2 regions of the Streptomyces sp. NBC_00247 genome follow, and region 1 is predicted to be linked to the other one. Evidence: riboswitches for the same ligand, from Rfam matches in the RefSeq annotation. Region 1 holds a riboswitch; the other holds the start of a gene.
What was found. A riboswitch is a leader RNA that binds a small molecule or an ion and turns the genes downstream of it on or off. The one in region 1 is predicted to bind cyclic di-AMP.
Positions count from the first base shown of each region.

Region 2: linked by a shared signal. The riboswitch ahead of OHT52_RS15820 (M23 family metallopeptidase) and the one ahead of OHT52_RS10560 (transglycosylase family protein) in region 1 are both predicted to bind cyclic di-AMP.

Region 1 covers NZ_CP108093.1:2,542,638-2,550,103, reverse strand. The annotation lists gene OHT52_RS10580 (SurA N-terminal domain-containing protein) at 1-498, shown strand, start outside; gene OHT52_RS10575 (nucleoside triphosphate pyrophosphohydrolase) at 524-1,507, shown strand; gene OHT52_RS10570 (cytochrome P450 family protein) at 1,500-2,831, shown strand; gene OHT52_RS10565 (transglycosylase family protein) at 2,938-3,999, shown strand; cyclic di-AMP (ydaO/yuaA leader) riboswitch at 4,290-4,469, shown strand; gene OHT52_RS10560 (transglycosylase family protein) at 4,473-5,192, shown strand; gene eno (phosphopyruvate hydratase) at 5,543-6,829, shown strand; gene OHT52_RS10550 (FtsB family cell division protein) at 6,932-7,435, shown strand.
Region 2 covers NZ_CP108093.1:3,709,364-3,716,829, forward strand. The annotation lists tRNA gene OHT52_RS15785 (tRNA-Lys) at 304-377, shown strand; gene OHT52_RS15790 (hypothetical protein) at 682-936, shown strand; gene OHT52_RS15795 (hypothetical protein) at 1,365-1,778, opposite strand; gene OHT52_RS15800 (GntR family transcriptional regulator) at 1,886-2,647, shown strand; gene OHT52_RS15805 (hypothetical protein) at 2,999-3,415, opposite strand; tRNA gene OHT52_RS15810 (tRNA-Met) at 3,869-3,942, shown strand; gene OHT52_RS15815 (PP2C family protein-serine/threonine phosphatase) at 4,446-5,603, shown strand; cyclic di-AMP (ydaO/yuaA leader) riboswitch at 5,920-6,072, shown strand; gene OHT52_RS15820 (M23 family metallopeptidase) at 6,084-7,139, shown strand.

The DNA of each region.
Region 1 (7,466 bases):
CTCCCGCGCGCCGCCCTGCACCGGCTGATCTTCGGACGGGTCCTCGACAAGGCGGCCGGGGACGCCGGGGTGACCGTCAGCCGCAAGGAGCTCCAGCAGGTCCGCCAGGCGGCGGTCGCCCAGTACGGCGGCGAGGACGAACTTGCCGCGACCCTCCTCCAGGAGCGCTGGATCTCCCCGGAGCAGATCGACGGCGACCTCCGCCAGGAGGTCCAGCTGCCGAAGCTGGCGGCGTCGCTCGGCGCGGACCTCCAGACCCAGGAGGGCACCCAGAAGGTGACCGAGGCGCTCACCAAGGCATCGAAATCGCTGCACATCGACGTCAACCCGCGCTACGGAGCCTGGGACGACCAGCAGATCCGCCTCGGTACCTACGAGTCCCCCTGGCTCGCCAAGGCCACCGGCGCCGACGACGCGACGTCCGGAGGGGACGGCGCCGGAGGCGACGGCAGCGGGCAGGACGGCTCCGGGCAGACGGACACCGCCCCGGCGGGCTGACACGCAGCCGAGGTAGGTTCGACGGGTGAACGCTGAAGCACCCGGCCGGGTCGTCCTCCTCACCGCCAGCCACCGAGTCGCCCCCGGACTGCTGTCCTGGCCCGCCTGGCAGACGTTGCGCACCGCCGACCGCGTCCTGTGCGGCGCCCCCGACCACGTACAGCTCCCGTACCTGCGCGAGGCGGGCGTCACCGTCGAGAACACGGAGCTGACCGCCGAGGAACTGGTCGACGCCTGCGCCGGCGGCCGGACCGTGGTGGTGCTGGTCGGCGGTGAGGGCGACCAGCGGCTCACCGACGGACTCGCCCGCCTCGGTGGCTCCGGCCGGGTACGGATGCCGGACCTGGAACTGCTCCCCGGTTCGTACGACCTGCCGGGCGCCCGCCTCCTCGACCTCGTCCAGGTCATGGACGTGATCCGCCGCGAGTGCCCGTGGACCTCGACGATGACGCACCGGGGGCTCGCCAAGTACGCCATCGAGGAGACGTACGAGCTGGTCGAGGCGATCGAGGACGGCGACCGCGACGAACTCCGCGAGGAGCTCGGGGACGTCCTCCTCCAAGTCGTCTTCCACGCCCGGATCGCCGAGGAGGACGCCGAGGCGCCCTTCTCCGTCGACGACGTGGCGGGCACCCTGGTGGAGAAGCTGATCCGCCGTCACCCGCACATCTTCGGCGACGCCACGGCGGAGACCCCGGAGGACGTCCGCGCGCACTGGCTGCGTACCAAGGCGGTCGAGAAGCGACGCGACTCGGTCACCGAGGGCATCCCGCTCGGTCAGCCCGCCCTCGCCCTCGCGGCGAAGCTCGGCAGCCGGGTCCGCGGCTCCGGCCTGGAGGTCGCCCCGCCCGCCGGCGACACCCTCGGCCACGAGCTCCTCGCCCTCGCCGTCCGCGCCGAGGCCGAGGGCGTCGACCCGGAGGCCGCCCTGCGCGCGGCGGCCCGCGCCTACCGCGACGTGATCCTCGCGGCGGAGGGCGCGGACGCCCCGGGCACCGGCGATGAGTGACCGGCCGGTGGACGACAGCCCCGAGGAACCCGGCCCCGCCGGCTGCCCCGCGCACCGCGCGCCCGCCGCCCCCGAACTCTTCACCTGGGAGTTCGCGACCGACCCGTACCCGGCGTACGCCTGGCTCCGCGAGCACAGCCCGGTGCACCGCACCACGCTGCCCAGCGGCGTCGAAGCCTGGCTGGTCACCCGGTACGCGGACGCCCGGCACGCCCTCGCCGACCACCGGCTCTCCAAGAACCCGGTCCACCACGCCGGGTCGGCGCACGCCAAGGGGAAGACCGGGATTCCGGGGGAGCGCAAGGCCGAGCTGATGACCCATCTGCTCAACATCGACCCGCCCGACCACACCCGGCTGCGCCGGCTCGTGTCCAAGGCGTTCACCCCGCGCCGGGTCGCGGAGTTCGCGCCCCGCGTGCAGGAGCTGACGGACCGGCTCATCGACCGGTTCGCGACCGAGGGCAAGGCCGACCTCATCCACGAGTTCGCGTTCCCGCTCCCCATCTACGCCATCTGCGACCTGCTCGGGGTGCCCGAGGAGGACCAGGACGACTTCCGGGACTGGGCGGGCATGATGATCCGCCACGGCGGCGGACCACGTGGCGGAGTGGCGCGCTCGGTGAAGCGGATGCGCGCCTACCTCGCCGAACTCATCCACCGCAAGCGGGAGAACCCGGGCGACGACCTGATCTCCGAACTCATCCGCACCAGCGACCACGGCGAGCACCTCACGGAGAACGAGGCCGCCGCGATGGCCTTCATCCTGCTCTTCGCGGGCTTCGAGACGACCGTCAACCTCATCGGCAACGGCACCCACTCCCTGCTCCGCCACCCCGAGGAGCGCGCCCGCCTCCAGGCGTCGCTGGCGGCGGGGGAGGAGGAGCTGCTCGCCACCGGCGTCGAGGAGCTGCTCCGCTTCGACGGCCCGGTGGAGCTGGCCACCTGGCGGTACGCCACCGAACCGCTGACCCTCGGCGGCGAGGAGATCGCGGCAGGCGATCCCGTGCTCGTGGTCCTCGCGGCGGCCGACCGCGACCCCGCGCGCTTCGAGGACCCCGACACGCTCGACCTCGCCCGGCGTGACAATCAGCACCTCGGCTACGGCCACGGCATCCACTACTGCGTGGGTGCGCCGCTCGCCCGGCTGGAGGGACGGACCGCCCTCGCGACCCTGTTGAGGCGCCTCCCTGACCTGCGTCTTGCGGGAGAAACAGCCGATTTGCGGTGGCGTGGAGGGCTCATCATGCGTGGACTGCGCACCCTTCCGGTGGAGTTCACGCCCAGGCCGGCGCTCGACCAAGGTGACGTTCCGTCAACACTGTGATGTTCACGTGATCTGCGAGGCATCGACTTGTGACACACGTTCGAGTCCCGCTAGGTTCACGGTTCGACGCATCAGTTCACCCGTCAGTCACACGGAAGGCACTCCCATGGGCTCCGCGAACGGCAGACACCGCCGCCCTCGCCAGGCACCCGCCATCGTCGTCGCAGCCGGCGTGACAGGCTCCGCCCTCGCGATTCCGCTCCTCGCCGCAGGCAGTGCCGGCGCGGCGGACGCGAACACCTGGGACAAGGTCGCCGAATGCGAGAGCGGCGGCACCTGGAGCGCGGACTTCGGCAACGGCTACTACGGCGGACTGCAGTTCTCCCAGGAGACCTGGTCCGCCTACGGCGGTACGGAGTACGCGCAGCGCGCGGATCTCGCCAGCCGCACCCAGCAGATAGCCGTGGCGGAGAAGGTGCTCGACGCCAAGGGCCCGCAGGCGTGGCCCGGGTGCGCGGTGATCTCCGGGCTGGCGCCCGCGGGCGCCCTCATCGGCGTCGACCCCGGCTCCACGGACGCGGGAGCCTCGGCCGGCACGATCCCGGACGCGGACGGCGCACCCGTCTCCACCGGCACCGCGGAGTCGACGGGCTCCTCCGGCTCGACCGGCGCCCCGGACTCCGGCGGCACCTCCGGGAGCAGCGCCACGCCGAGCCCCGACGCCTCCGCGACCCCCTCGCCCTCCGGCTCGGCCACCCCGGACGCCACCACGCCCGGCAAGAGCGGTGCGAAGAGCGGTACCAAGGGCGGCGCGACGGACGCGGCGACCGGTGACACCGCGACGAGCGGCAAGCACCGCGGGACGCCCGACCCGGACGAGGCGGCCGCCGACGCCTCGCGCGACACCGGCCGGCACGCCTCGCGCGGGGACGGCGACGCGCGCGACGACACGACCCTCGCGACGGACGGGACGTACACGGTCCGGTCCGGCGACAACCTCTGGGCGATCGCCGACGCGCAGAACCTCTCCGACGGCTGGACCGAGCTCTACCAGGCCAACGAGAGCGTGATCGGCTCCGACCCGGACCTGATCCTGCCCGGCCAGGAGCTCGACCTGACGTCGGCGGAGGCCCCCGCGGCGACCGGCACCGCCCCGGCCGCGTCGGACGCCACCTCCGACACGCCGGAGACCGTTCCCGACACGGCCGAGACCGCTCCCGCCAACTGATCCAATTCGGGAAAACACCCCAAAAAGAGGGGCAGTTAAGGGGCCTATGTCCACTTTTGCGAAAGTGAGACATGGGTCTCTTCGCTGTTTCGGCGTGTCGCGGTCACCGGCGTTCGCAGATGTCCGCTTTGACCTGCGGAAACGGTTATTCAACCGTGGCTAGTAAGGTCTGATTGTCTGATATGTCCATCATTGAATGTGGGGGTTCCCTCTGTTTACGGTCAGAACCGCTCGCACCGCGGGCCCCGTCGACCGTCACGCCGAATCCTGCCGTCGGTCGAAGGGAACAGACGCGTAAAGCGCCGTAGGCAGGAGCGGGGGACCCAGGTAAGCCGCCGGTATCGGACGGCCCGTCGGAACGACGGGCGGCCGGAGCCGGCTAGGGGTTAAGCCACACGCAAGGACGTGTGGCCGGGCACTCATTGGCCCGAACCCGACAGCTCACCTCGTAGGCGTCGGTGAGGAGACGTTCCATGCTGCTGTCCAGCAACGGTAAGCACCGCCGCTCGTCCAAGGCCGTCCGTGTGGCCACGCTCGCCGGCGTCGCCGGTGCCGCCATCGCCCTCCCGCTGATGGGCGCCACCAACGCTTCCGCCGCCTCCGTCGCCACCTGGGACGCCGTCGCCCAGTGCGAGTCCGGTGGCAACTGGTCCATCAACACCGGCAACGGCTACTACGGCGGCCTGCAGTTCTCGCAGTCCAGCTGGGCCGCCGCCGGCGGTACGAAGTACGCCCCCCGCGCCGACCTGGCGACCAAGGAGCAGCAGATCGCCACCGCCGAGGTGCTGCTCGACCTGCAGGGCCCGGGTGCCTGGTCCTGCGCCGGTGCCGGCAACCTCACCAACGACGGTGTGGACCCGGGCGTCGACACGGGCTCCTCCGCGAGCACCGGCTCGACCGCGACCGACGACAGCGCCACCACGGCGACGCCGGACCGCGCCACCGACTCGCAGACCGCCTCCCGCGGCGAGGACCGCCCCGCCGCCGCGAAGTCCGAGACCGTCACCACGCCGACCGGCGACAAGGTGGAGAAGGGCGACGGCGAGTACAAGGTCGTCACCGGCGACACCCTCAGCACCATCGCCGAGAAGCAGGGCGTCAAGGGCGGCTGGCAGAAGCTGTTCGAGTTGAACCACGACATCGTCGACGACGCCGACCTCATCTTCCCGGGTCAGCAGCTCCACCTGAAGTAATCACGAACCACTCCTCCCCGGAACGGGGGTGTCCGGCGGCACCCCTTTCCCACTCCCTGGCCCGGCGCGCACTCCCCCCGCGCGCCGGGCCAGGGCCTTTTCCGGCGCCGGTGCGGATGCGGGACCGCGAGCGGCGTACAGGTGAGGAGGGGAAGGAGAGGTTCGCTTCCCCCGCCGTACCGCGGACCGCCGGCCCCCGTACCGCCGGACGTTATGTTCCGTACGGAAACAATGTGTAGGCTCGTCGTGTCACTGGACGGACGGTCGGCTGGCCGATGTCCTGTGTCCGGTTAGGCTCTAGTCGCCAGGCTCAAGAGCCCCGCACAGTCAGCGTCACATCCCAGAAGGAGATGCTCGTGCCGTCCATCGACGTCGTCGTAGCCCGGGAAATCCTCGACTCGCGGGGTAACCCCACCGTCGAGGTCGAAGTTGGTCTCGACGACGGCAGCACGGGCCGTGCTGCCGTTCCGTCCGGCGCCTCCACCGGCGCGTTCGAGGCCGTCGAGCTTCGCGACGGCGACCCCAAGCGTTACCTCGGCAAGGGCGTGGAGAAGGCCGTCCTCGCCGTCATCGAGCAGATCGGCCCGGAGCTCGTCGGCTACGACGCCACCGAGCAGCGTCTGATCGACCAGGCGATGTGCGACCTCGACGCCACGGAGAACAAGGGCTCGCTCGGCGCCAACGCCATCCTCGGCGTCTCGCTCGCCGTGGCCCACGCCGCCTCCGAGGCCGCCGACCTCCCGCTCTTCCGCTACCTCGGCGGCCCGAACGCGCACCTGCTGCCCGTTCCGATGATGAACATCCTGAACGGTGGGTCGCACGCCGACTCCAACGTCGACATCCAGGAGTTCATGATCGCCCCGATCGGCGCGGAGTCCTTCTCCGAGGCCCTTCGCTGGGGTGCCGAGACCTACCACACGCTGAAGAAGGTCCTGAAGACCAAGGGCCTCTCCACCGGTCTCGGCGACGAGGGCGGCTTCGCCCCGAACCTCGAGTCCAACCGCGCCGCCCTCGACCTCATCGTCGAGGCCATCAAGGAGGCCGGCTTCGTCCCCGGCCGCGACATCGCGCTCGCGCTCGACGTCGCCGCGTCCGAGTTCTACAAGGACGGCAAGTACGAGTTCGAGGGCAAGTCGCGCTCGGCCGCCGAGATGACCGAGTACTACGAGGAGCTCGTCTCCGCGTACCCGCTGGTCTCCATCGAGGACCCGCTGTACGAGGACGACTGGGCCGGCTGGAAGGTCATCACCGACAAGCTCGGCACCAAGGTGCAGATCGTCGGCGACGACCTCTTCGTCACCAACCCCGAGCGCCTCGCCCGTGGCATCGAGGAGGGCTCGGCCAACGCCCTGCTCGTCAAGGTCAACCAGATCGGTTCGCTGACCGAGACCCTGGACGCCGTCGAGCTCGCGCAGCGCAACGGCTTCAAGTGCATGATGTCCCACCGTTCCGGTGAGACCGAGGACGTCACCATCGCCGACCTCGCCGTCGCCGTGAACTGCGGTCAGATCAAGACCGGCGCCCCGGCCCGCTCGGACCGCGTCGCCAAGTACAACCAGCTGCTGCGCATCGAGGAGATCCTCGACGACGCCGCCGTGTACGCCGGCCGCTCGGCGTTCCCCCGCTTCAAGGGCTGATCCGCGGCCCGGCCAGGGCCCGCTCCACCAGCCTCCGTCCGTCCCCGCACTCGGTCCCGTACCGTGTGCGGGGACGGACGTGCGTGACGGGGAGGCATGAACATGGCCGTGAAGGACCGCGACCGGTTCTCCACCGCGACCAGGCTGCGGCTGCTCGGCGAGCAGACGGCGGCCCGCGTCTACCGCTCCCAGAACCGCCGCCAGGCCCACCGCTCCCGGCTCACCGGCCGCGCCGCGTTCCTGGCGCTGATCGTCTGCACCCTGATCGTGGCGCTGGCGTACCCGATGCGGCAGTACGTCTCCCAGCGCGAGGAGATCGCCGACCAGGAACGGACGCTCCAGGACGCCGGGAAGCGCGCCGAGGAGCTGCGGGACGAGAAGGCCCGCCTCCAGGACGACGCGTACATCCGCCGCCTCGCCCGCGAACACCTCCACTACGTCCTCCCCGGCGAGACCGGCTACACCGTGATCGACCCCGACGCGGCGGACGACGGCCGGGGCGAGCCCGGCGCCGACGGCCGGCCCTGGCACTCCAACCTCTGGGACGGCGTGGACAGCGCGGACGGCTCCGGCAACGAATCCGACGGCTCCTCCCACGGCGACTGAGCCCCGCGCGGCCAGGCACACTGGTCCGAGC
Region 2 (7,466 bases), 1.2 Mb from region 1:
CTGACGGCTCCCCGCTGAGCCGCTGATCGTCCGCCAGGGCCCGTACGACACCGAGAGGTGTTTGTCCGGGCCCTGACGCTCGTCCGGGCCCGGTGCGTGCCCGGGGAGCGATCCAGGGGCGGACCGTACCGCCGTTCCTGCCCCGCGGTACGTCGTACCTGCCCGTAGCGGCAGGTTCACAAGGGCACGATCTCTTCCCTCGGCAGTCTCTGGAAGGTCCTCGCTCCCGGCGCGGTGGCCCGTCACGGGATACCGGATCGGCCGCCGGGTCCGGGCGGGCTATGCTCATGGGTGATCCGGTAGGGGCCGTTAGCTCAATTGGTCAGAGCAGCGGACTTTTAATCCGTTGGTTGTGGGTTCGAGTCCCACACGGCCTACCGAAGGCAGGACAGGGGAGACCTCCTCTGACCTGCTACTGAGCGCCTCGACCGGCTTCGGCCGGTCGGGGCGCTCCGTCGTCCTGGGCCTCGCGGGTCCGTGATGCGTGCGTGGACGGTCCGATGGCCGTCGGCTTCTGGACGGCCCTTGGAGCGCGGTCATGGCGGGGATTCCCTGGTTCGAGTACGACGAAGGCGACCTGGACCTCGCGCAGCGCGCGTTCGTGGACGTACTGGCCGAAAGAGCGGGCTCTTGGCGGCGGCAGACTCCACAACCAGGACTTGGCCATCTAGCGGACCGCGAATGAGTTCGCCTTCGAAGCCGCAGGCGAACCGGGCGGCGGAGTGGTTCGAGTCGGTCCTCGCGCGCCCTCTGGTCCGTTGCGAAGGGCATCACGCCGGAAGGATGTACGCGGTCCGCTATGAGTACGCGGACACGGGACGAGGCCTCCGTGAGGGCTTCGAGACCTCGCCGGCCCCCGACGCGCTGCGGAGACGACTGGCCGCCGACGGCGTCGTCCGAGGCCGAGGTCTGATCAACCGTGCCGGCCGGACGTGATCGCCCATGTCCGGGGTGTCCGCCCCGATCGGCTGTCACGGGACAGCTCATGGGCATCGGTGTGTGCGCCGCGGACGACCCGGGTGGGGCGGCCCGTGCGGAAGCCTGCTCCGGGTGCCCGGCGCCCCCTGGCCATCCGGCGTTCAGCGGTCGTCCGGCGGCCGGTTGGGCGCCGGACGGTTGCAGTGGCCGGTGCCCGGCGTTCGGCCGACGTCCGGTGTTCAGGTCGTCGCCCGGTGTTCAGCGGTCGCGCACCGCGAGCGCCTTCCTGATGCGGGCGCCGCGACTGCGTGCCGGGGGACGGCACTCAGGGGAGCCCGGCGGGTGGGCGTAGGCATCGGGGCGCGCACCGGAGGCGGAGTGACCCTCCGCCGTGGTCACCGCGGGGCCCGTGATGGCACGGTCGCAGTCGACGCAGATGAGGGGCGTCACTGGCGGGCCGCCCGCCACGCCCGGCTGAGGCGGTCCGCGATCTCGCACTCCACCCGGTCCGACCGGCAGGCGTTGCACTCCGAGGTGTGGGTGATCAGGGTGCGGTACTCGGCGTCTCCGGGGGCCGTGCCGCCGGTCGGCTCCGTCATCTCGGTGCTCCTTCGTCTCGGGGCGGGGTGGTCGATCTCGGCCCACACCCGGGCGACGCCGTCGGCGCCCAGCTCGTGGCCGAAGCGGTCGCCGTGCGCCAGCGTCATGAGGATCGTGCTGTGGATGGCGCCGCTCAGTGGGGAAGGGAGAGGCGCCTCCACCCGGAACGCGCCGGGTGTCTCGAACACCAGCGGCTCGGAGCCGGTCGCGGCGGCGAACATGCCCGCGAGGGCGACGACGCGCGGCGGCACGGAGGGCATGGCTCTCCCCTGGAGATTGGATCACGTTTCGTAATGCTGAATATTCAGCTTCAACCTGATGGGTTAGCTTTGTCAATGTCCGACTTCCACCGCTGGGAGCTGTGCACATGCCTCGCGACACCCCTTATCTCCAGGTGGCCGACGCTCTCCGCGACCGCATCAGTGCGGGCGAGTGGGCCGTGGGCGACAAGTTGCCCAGCCGTGCCCGGATCGCCGAGGAGTACGAGGTCGGGGCGTCCGTCGCGCAGCGCGCCATGGAGCGCCTCACCATCGAGGGCATCCTCGAAGGCCGTGCGGGTTCCGGCACTTACGTCCGCAGGCCGCGTGAGCGGCGGCGCATGATCCGTACGAGGCCTCCCGAGGGCCACGGCGCCACGCTCTACCGCGCCGTCCTCAACTACCAGGACCACGAGGGGAAATGGGAGTCGCGTTCGGCCGCGCGGACTCCGGCGCCCGAGCGCATCGCGGAGCGTCTGGACATCGAACCGGGTGATCTCTGCGTCGTCACCGACTACGAGTTCCTCGTGGACGGGCTGCCCGTCCAGCTCTCCAGGAGCTGGGAGCCGATGGCGATCACCGGACACACCCCCGTCGTCCTTCCCGAGATGGGCCCGCTCGCCGGGATCGGAGTGGTCGAACGGATGCGGTCGATCGGCGTCGACATCGTGCGCGCCGTCGAGATCCCGCGCCCGGCCCGCGCGAACCAGGAGCAGGCGAACCTCCTCGGTATCAGCATCGGTGGCCTGGTCACCGAGTTGGAGCGCACCTTCTACGACACCGACGGCCGCCCGGTCGAGACCGCGGACATCGTGGTTCCGGACGTGCGGTGGGAAGTCGCGTACGAGATCGCCGTCGAGCGGAGCGAGTGACGGCGGCTGCCTCGGGGGCGGCAACGGTTATCCGCGTACGAGGAGTTCGCTGAACGCTGTACGAGGCCGGTACGGGTCTCGGGGCGCGACGGGGGTGCCGGGGCGAGTGACCGGGCGTGCCGCCTCTGGCCGTGACGTGCTCCGGTCGTGACGTGCTCTCGCCGTGACGTGCTCTGGCCGTGATGCCCTCCGGTCGTGCAGCCCTCTGGTGGTGAGGCTTCCGGGACGCGACGCCGCCCCGCCGGGCCGTGGAGCCGGACGGGGCGGTCGCTTCGCGGAATCGGGGCGGGCCCGAGTGACGGGACCCGGGAGTCAGGGACCCTGCGTGCCCGCTCGTGTGCGGGGCGGGCTTCAGACGCCGGTCGGAGCCTTGCTCCCGGCCGCCTCTTCGGTCGCCGGCTCCGCGGTGGCCGGCTCCGCGGTGGCTGCCCCGGTTTCGGCGGCAGCAGGTCTCGCCGCCTCCGTGGGCGTGGCGGGCGCGGTCGTGGCGGCGGCTCCGGCTGCCCGGGCTGCTGCCGCCGCCTTGCTCTGGTAGACCATCAGGCCGATGAAGCCGGCCAGGAAGCCGCTGATCAGGCCGGATATCGCGTTGTTCAGAGCGTTGGTGCCCTCGCCGTCCGGCATCCCGATGATGAAGTAGACCACCACCGCGCTCATCACGGCCCCGGCGAGGCCCCCGATGATCGCGCTCGCCGCCGAGGTGCGCACTCGGGCCCCCAGAGAGGTGTCCGAGGGGGTGGAAGGGGCGGGAGTGAGAGGTGTGGTCATGGTGGAGTCCTCCGGAGAGAGCGGCGTTGCGGGACCGGGAGCGCGTGGCCGACGCCGGGGCAGGGCGAATTCCGCCGCCTCGGGGGCACGTGTCCGCACGGGCAGCCCGCCGGTTCTGGGGGATGCATCCACATCCTTGGCCAGAAGAGCACGCGTGGCAACTGCCTCATGCAAAAAGACCGTTGGAGTGGGTGTGGCGGTGCTTTGGGCCTAACTGTGTTGCTCTGCGCGCGGGATGACGGCAGGGCTGGATCGGCGGTGGTGAACTCGGCTCGTGGAAGGGCGGGTTGCCGGTGTCCGTACCCCTGGTGGGGATTCTTCGGGCGGGCGGCAACGCTTTGGGGGCGAGCCCTGGGCGTGTGCGCCGATGCCGGGAGAGCCGCTCGGTCGTGCCCGTGTGGTTCCGGGGTGGTTCGAAGCCCGCTCAGGATGCCGTAGAGTTGTGTTCATCGACGCGGGGTGGAGCAGCTCGGTAGCTCGCTGGGCTCATAACCCAGAGGTCGCAGGTTCAAATCCTGTCCCCGCTACTGAAGGCCCGGGCCCGGCACGCACAGCGTGCCGGGCCCGAGTCGTTCCCGCGTGTTCGCCCACGGGAATGCGTGCGCAAGCGTCGTCCGTTCGGCCCCTCCGTTCTCTGCGAGTGTTCGGCCCGCTCGGTCCGACCGGCGCGTAAAGATCTGCCGTAATGGGCATGAACTGGTCCATCCAGGGACCTCGCACACCCGCACGGTCGCGGCCACCAGGTCGAACGCGTTGACGGGAGTCCGGGCGTCCGGGGAGTCCGGGCGTCCGGAGCGGTTGCGCCGCCGTTTCCGTGCGCGGCGCACGGGCACTCGCCGAACGGTGTGGAACCCCGTTCCGCCGGACCGGTGCACCCGCCGTACGCCGACGGTGGGGGGCGCTCGACGGGGAGCCGTGCGCTCCCCCCAATGGACGACGAGGAGTCGCCGCACGGCGCGGTTCGGGCCGGCCCGGGCGGGGCGCGGTAGGTTCCGCAGCCGTGGCGGGACAGGGCAGGAGAAGCACAGAGGTGGCGAAACGGCTGTACGGGGGCGGTTGGGCGTCCGGGGGTGTCAGTGCCCGGCGATTCGTGCGGATTCTGCCTGCCCTGCTCGTCCTCGGCGGGCTGGTCTTCGACATCGCGTCACCGCCCCGCTTCACGGCGGTACCCCTGTTCGTCGCCGCGCCTCTGATCGCCGCGCCGTTCGCCTCCCGGGCCGGCACCGTCCGGATCGGTGCCGCCTCGCTGTCGGCCGTCATCGCGATGCGGGTGTACGTGGGCACCATCGGCGAGATCGTTCCGATCATCGAGACGCTCACCGTGGCCACCACGGCCGTGCTGGCGCTCGTCATCAACGGGGTGGTGCGGCGCGGAAGCGAGCAGCTGGCCTCCGCCCGGATCATCGCGGAGACCGCCATGCGCGCGGTGCTGCCCGTTCCGGCCGACCGGGTGGGCGGGCTCCATGTCGCCGCGCGGTACGAGGCGGCGCAGGCGGACGAGTACGTCGGCGGCGACCTGTTCGCCGTCGCGGACACTCCGCACGGAGTGCGTCTCGTCCTGGGCGACGTGCGCGGCAAGGGGCTCGACGCGGTCGAGGCGGTGGCGGTGATCATCGGCGCGTTCCGGGAGGCCGCCGAGCAGGAGGAGACGCTGGAGGGGGTGGCGGACCGGCTGGAGCGTGCGCTGGTCAGGGACGCGGCGCGGCGCGGGGGCCTGGACCCGGTGGAGGGGTTCGTCACCGCGGTGCTCGCCGAGATCCCCCAGGGCTCCGCCACGCTGCGGATCGTCAACCGGGGCCACCCCGAACCGTTGCTGTTGCACGCCGGGGGAGCGCTGGACGTGCTGCGGCCCGGTACGCCCGCGCTGCCGCTCGGCATGGCGCTGGGAGCCTGGCCGGACCAGGCTGACGAGTGGGACTTCCCGCCGGGCGCGACCCTGTTGACCTACACGGACGGGCTCTCCGAGGCGCGCGACTCGGCGGGCGTGTTCTACGACCCGGCGGAGCGGCTGCGCGGCAGGATCTTCCCCGGTCCCGACGAGCTGCTCTCGGCGCTCACCGACGACGTCCGGCTGCACACCGGTGGCCACTCGACGGACGACTTGGCGCTGCTCGCGGTGGCCCGGCCCGCGGAGGACCAGCCGGAGCGCCGGACCACCGTGCCGATCGTGGGCCGCGGCGGCGGCTGACGCGGTTCCGGGCGGCCGGCGTCACTTCTCGGAATCACGCCCGGGTGGCGCTCCCGCGGTCGGCTCCGCGGACCGTCGCCCCGGGTGCGGCGACGGTCCGTAGCGGGGCGGTGCCGCTCGATAACATATGACACACCGTCAGATGAATGCGGTCGTACGGGTCGTCCGCAAGTCGCCCCTATTGGCGGGGGAATGCCCAGGTAAATCCCGGCCCGAAGCGGGAATGATCAAGGGGAACGGCTTGGAATCGGAGCCGTATGTCTATTAACGTTCGATAACGCAGCGCGGTCGTCCCAGCCGTCGTCAGAGACGGCGCCGTGCGCGAGCGCCGAATTCCGCAAGGGAACCGGGGAACCACTTCTTGGGGTGAATCGGACACCTGTGTCTCGACAGAGACACCAGGCGCCCGTAGGAGACCTTCCTGCTCCGAACCCGTCAGCTAACCCGGTAGGCGAGAAGGAAGGAAAGGAGTGCGCCCACGTGGCGTCCAACCAGCCTGCCCCCGAAGCCCCGTCACCCTTCGCCACCCGTGAGGGTTTCGGCTCCCCCGGGGACGCCGACAGGGCCTGGGAGGAATGGAACCCCACCGAGGATTCCCTCCGCCCCGTACGCGGCCGGCACCGCGTCGCCAAGCAGCGTGGTCTCGCGCGTAGTTCCACCGTCCTCGGGGTCGGCGTCATCGCGGCCGTCGGTGCGGGCGGCATGGCCACCGCGCAGAGCAAGCCGCCGGTCTCCATTTCTCTTCCCGATTCGCTCGCGGACAACCTTCCGGACGCCAAGTCCCTTCCCGGGCTGGGTGCTCTGATCACCGCGGTCCAGTCCGACGACACTCCCGTGCCGGTGGCAGCCGCCGCGCCGTTCACCACGGCCGGGCTCACCACGGCGGAGACCGAGCAGGGCGCCACCGACGCGGGCGAGGCGCTGCGCGCCCGCATCCTCCAGCAGGCCGAGCAGCAGCAGTCCGCCGCCGACGCGGACGCGAAGGCGGCGGAGGAGGAGGCGGCGGCGGCCAAGGCCGCCACCGAGGCCAAGAAGCAGCAGGACGCGGCCACGGCGAAGGCCGCGGCGGAGAAGAAGGCGGCGGAGGAGGCCGCGGCGAAGAAGGCCGAGGCCGAGAGGCTCGCCAAGCTCGCCGCCAGCTACTCGCTCCCCACCTCCGCGTACACGATCACCTCCACCTTCGGCGAGGCCGGCACGATGTGGGCCTCCGGGCAGCACACCGGTCTCGACTTCGCCGCGCCGACCGGTACCCCGGTCAAGGCCGTGCACGGGGGAACGGTCAAGTCGGCGGGCTGGTCGGGCTCGTACGGGTACCGCACGGTCCTGCAGCTCGACGACGGTACGGAGATCTGGTACTGCCACCAGTCCTCCATGGACGTCGTCGTCGGCCAGCAGGTCGGCACGGGCGACACCATCGGCCGCGTGGGAGCCACCGGCAACGTCACCGGCCCGCACCTCCACCTCGAAGTCCACACCGCGGACGGCACCGGCATCGACCCGATGGCCTGGCTGACCGGCAAGGGCCTCACCGTCTGACGCCTCCGGGCCCACCCGGGCACGCCGCGTGGGCCCGGGTGGCCGCGTATCCCCCGCCGGACACGCCCTCGGGCGCCCCCTGCCCCGGCAGCCCTGACGCTTCCCCCCGACGTCAGGGCTGCCGGCTTCCCCTTCGCCCTGCCGAATCCCGGCCGAATCCCTGCCGAACCCCGGCCGGAATCCCTGCCGAATCCCGGCCGGAACCGTCGCGCGGCAGTCGCCGCGGCAGCCACCGTCGGGATCACGGCCGGATCCGCCGCCGGAATCGCGGCCCGTGGGTGGCGGCTGGAGCTCCGGAAGCGGAATACGGTCTCCCGTCCGCTCCGT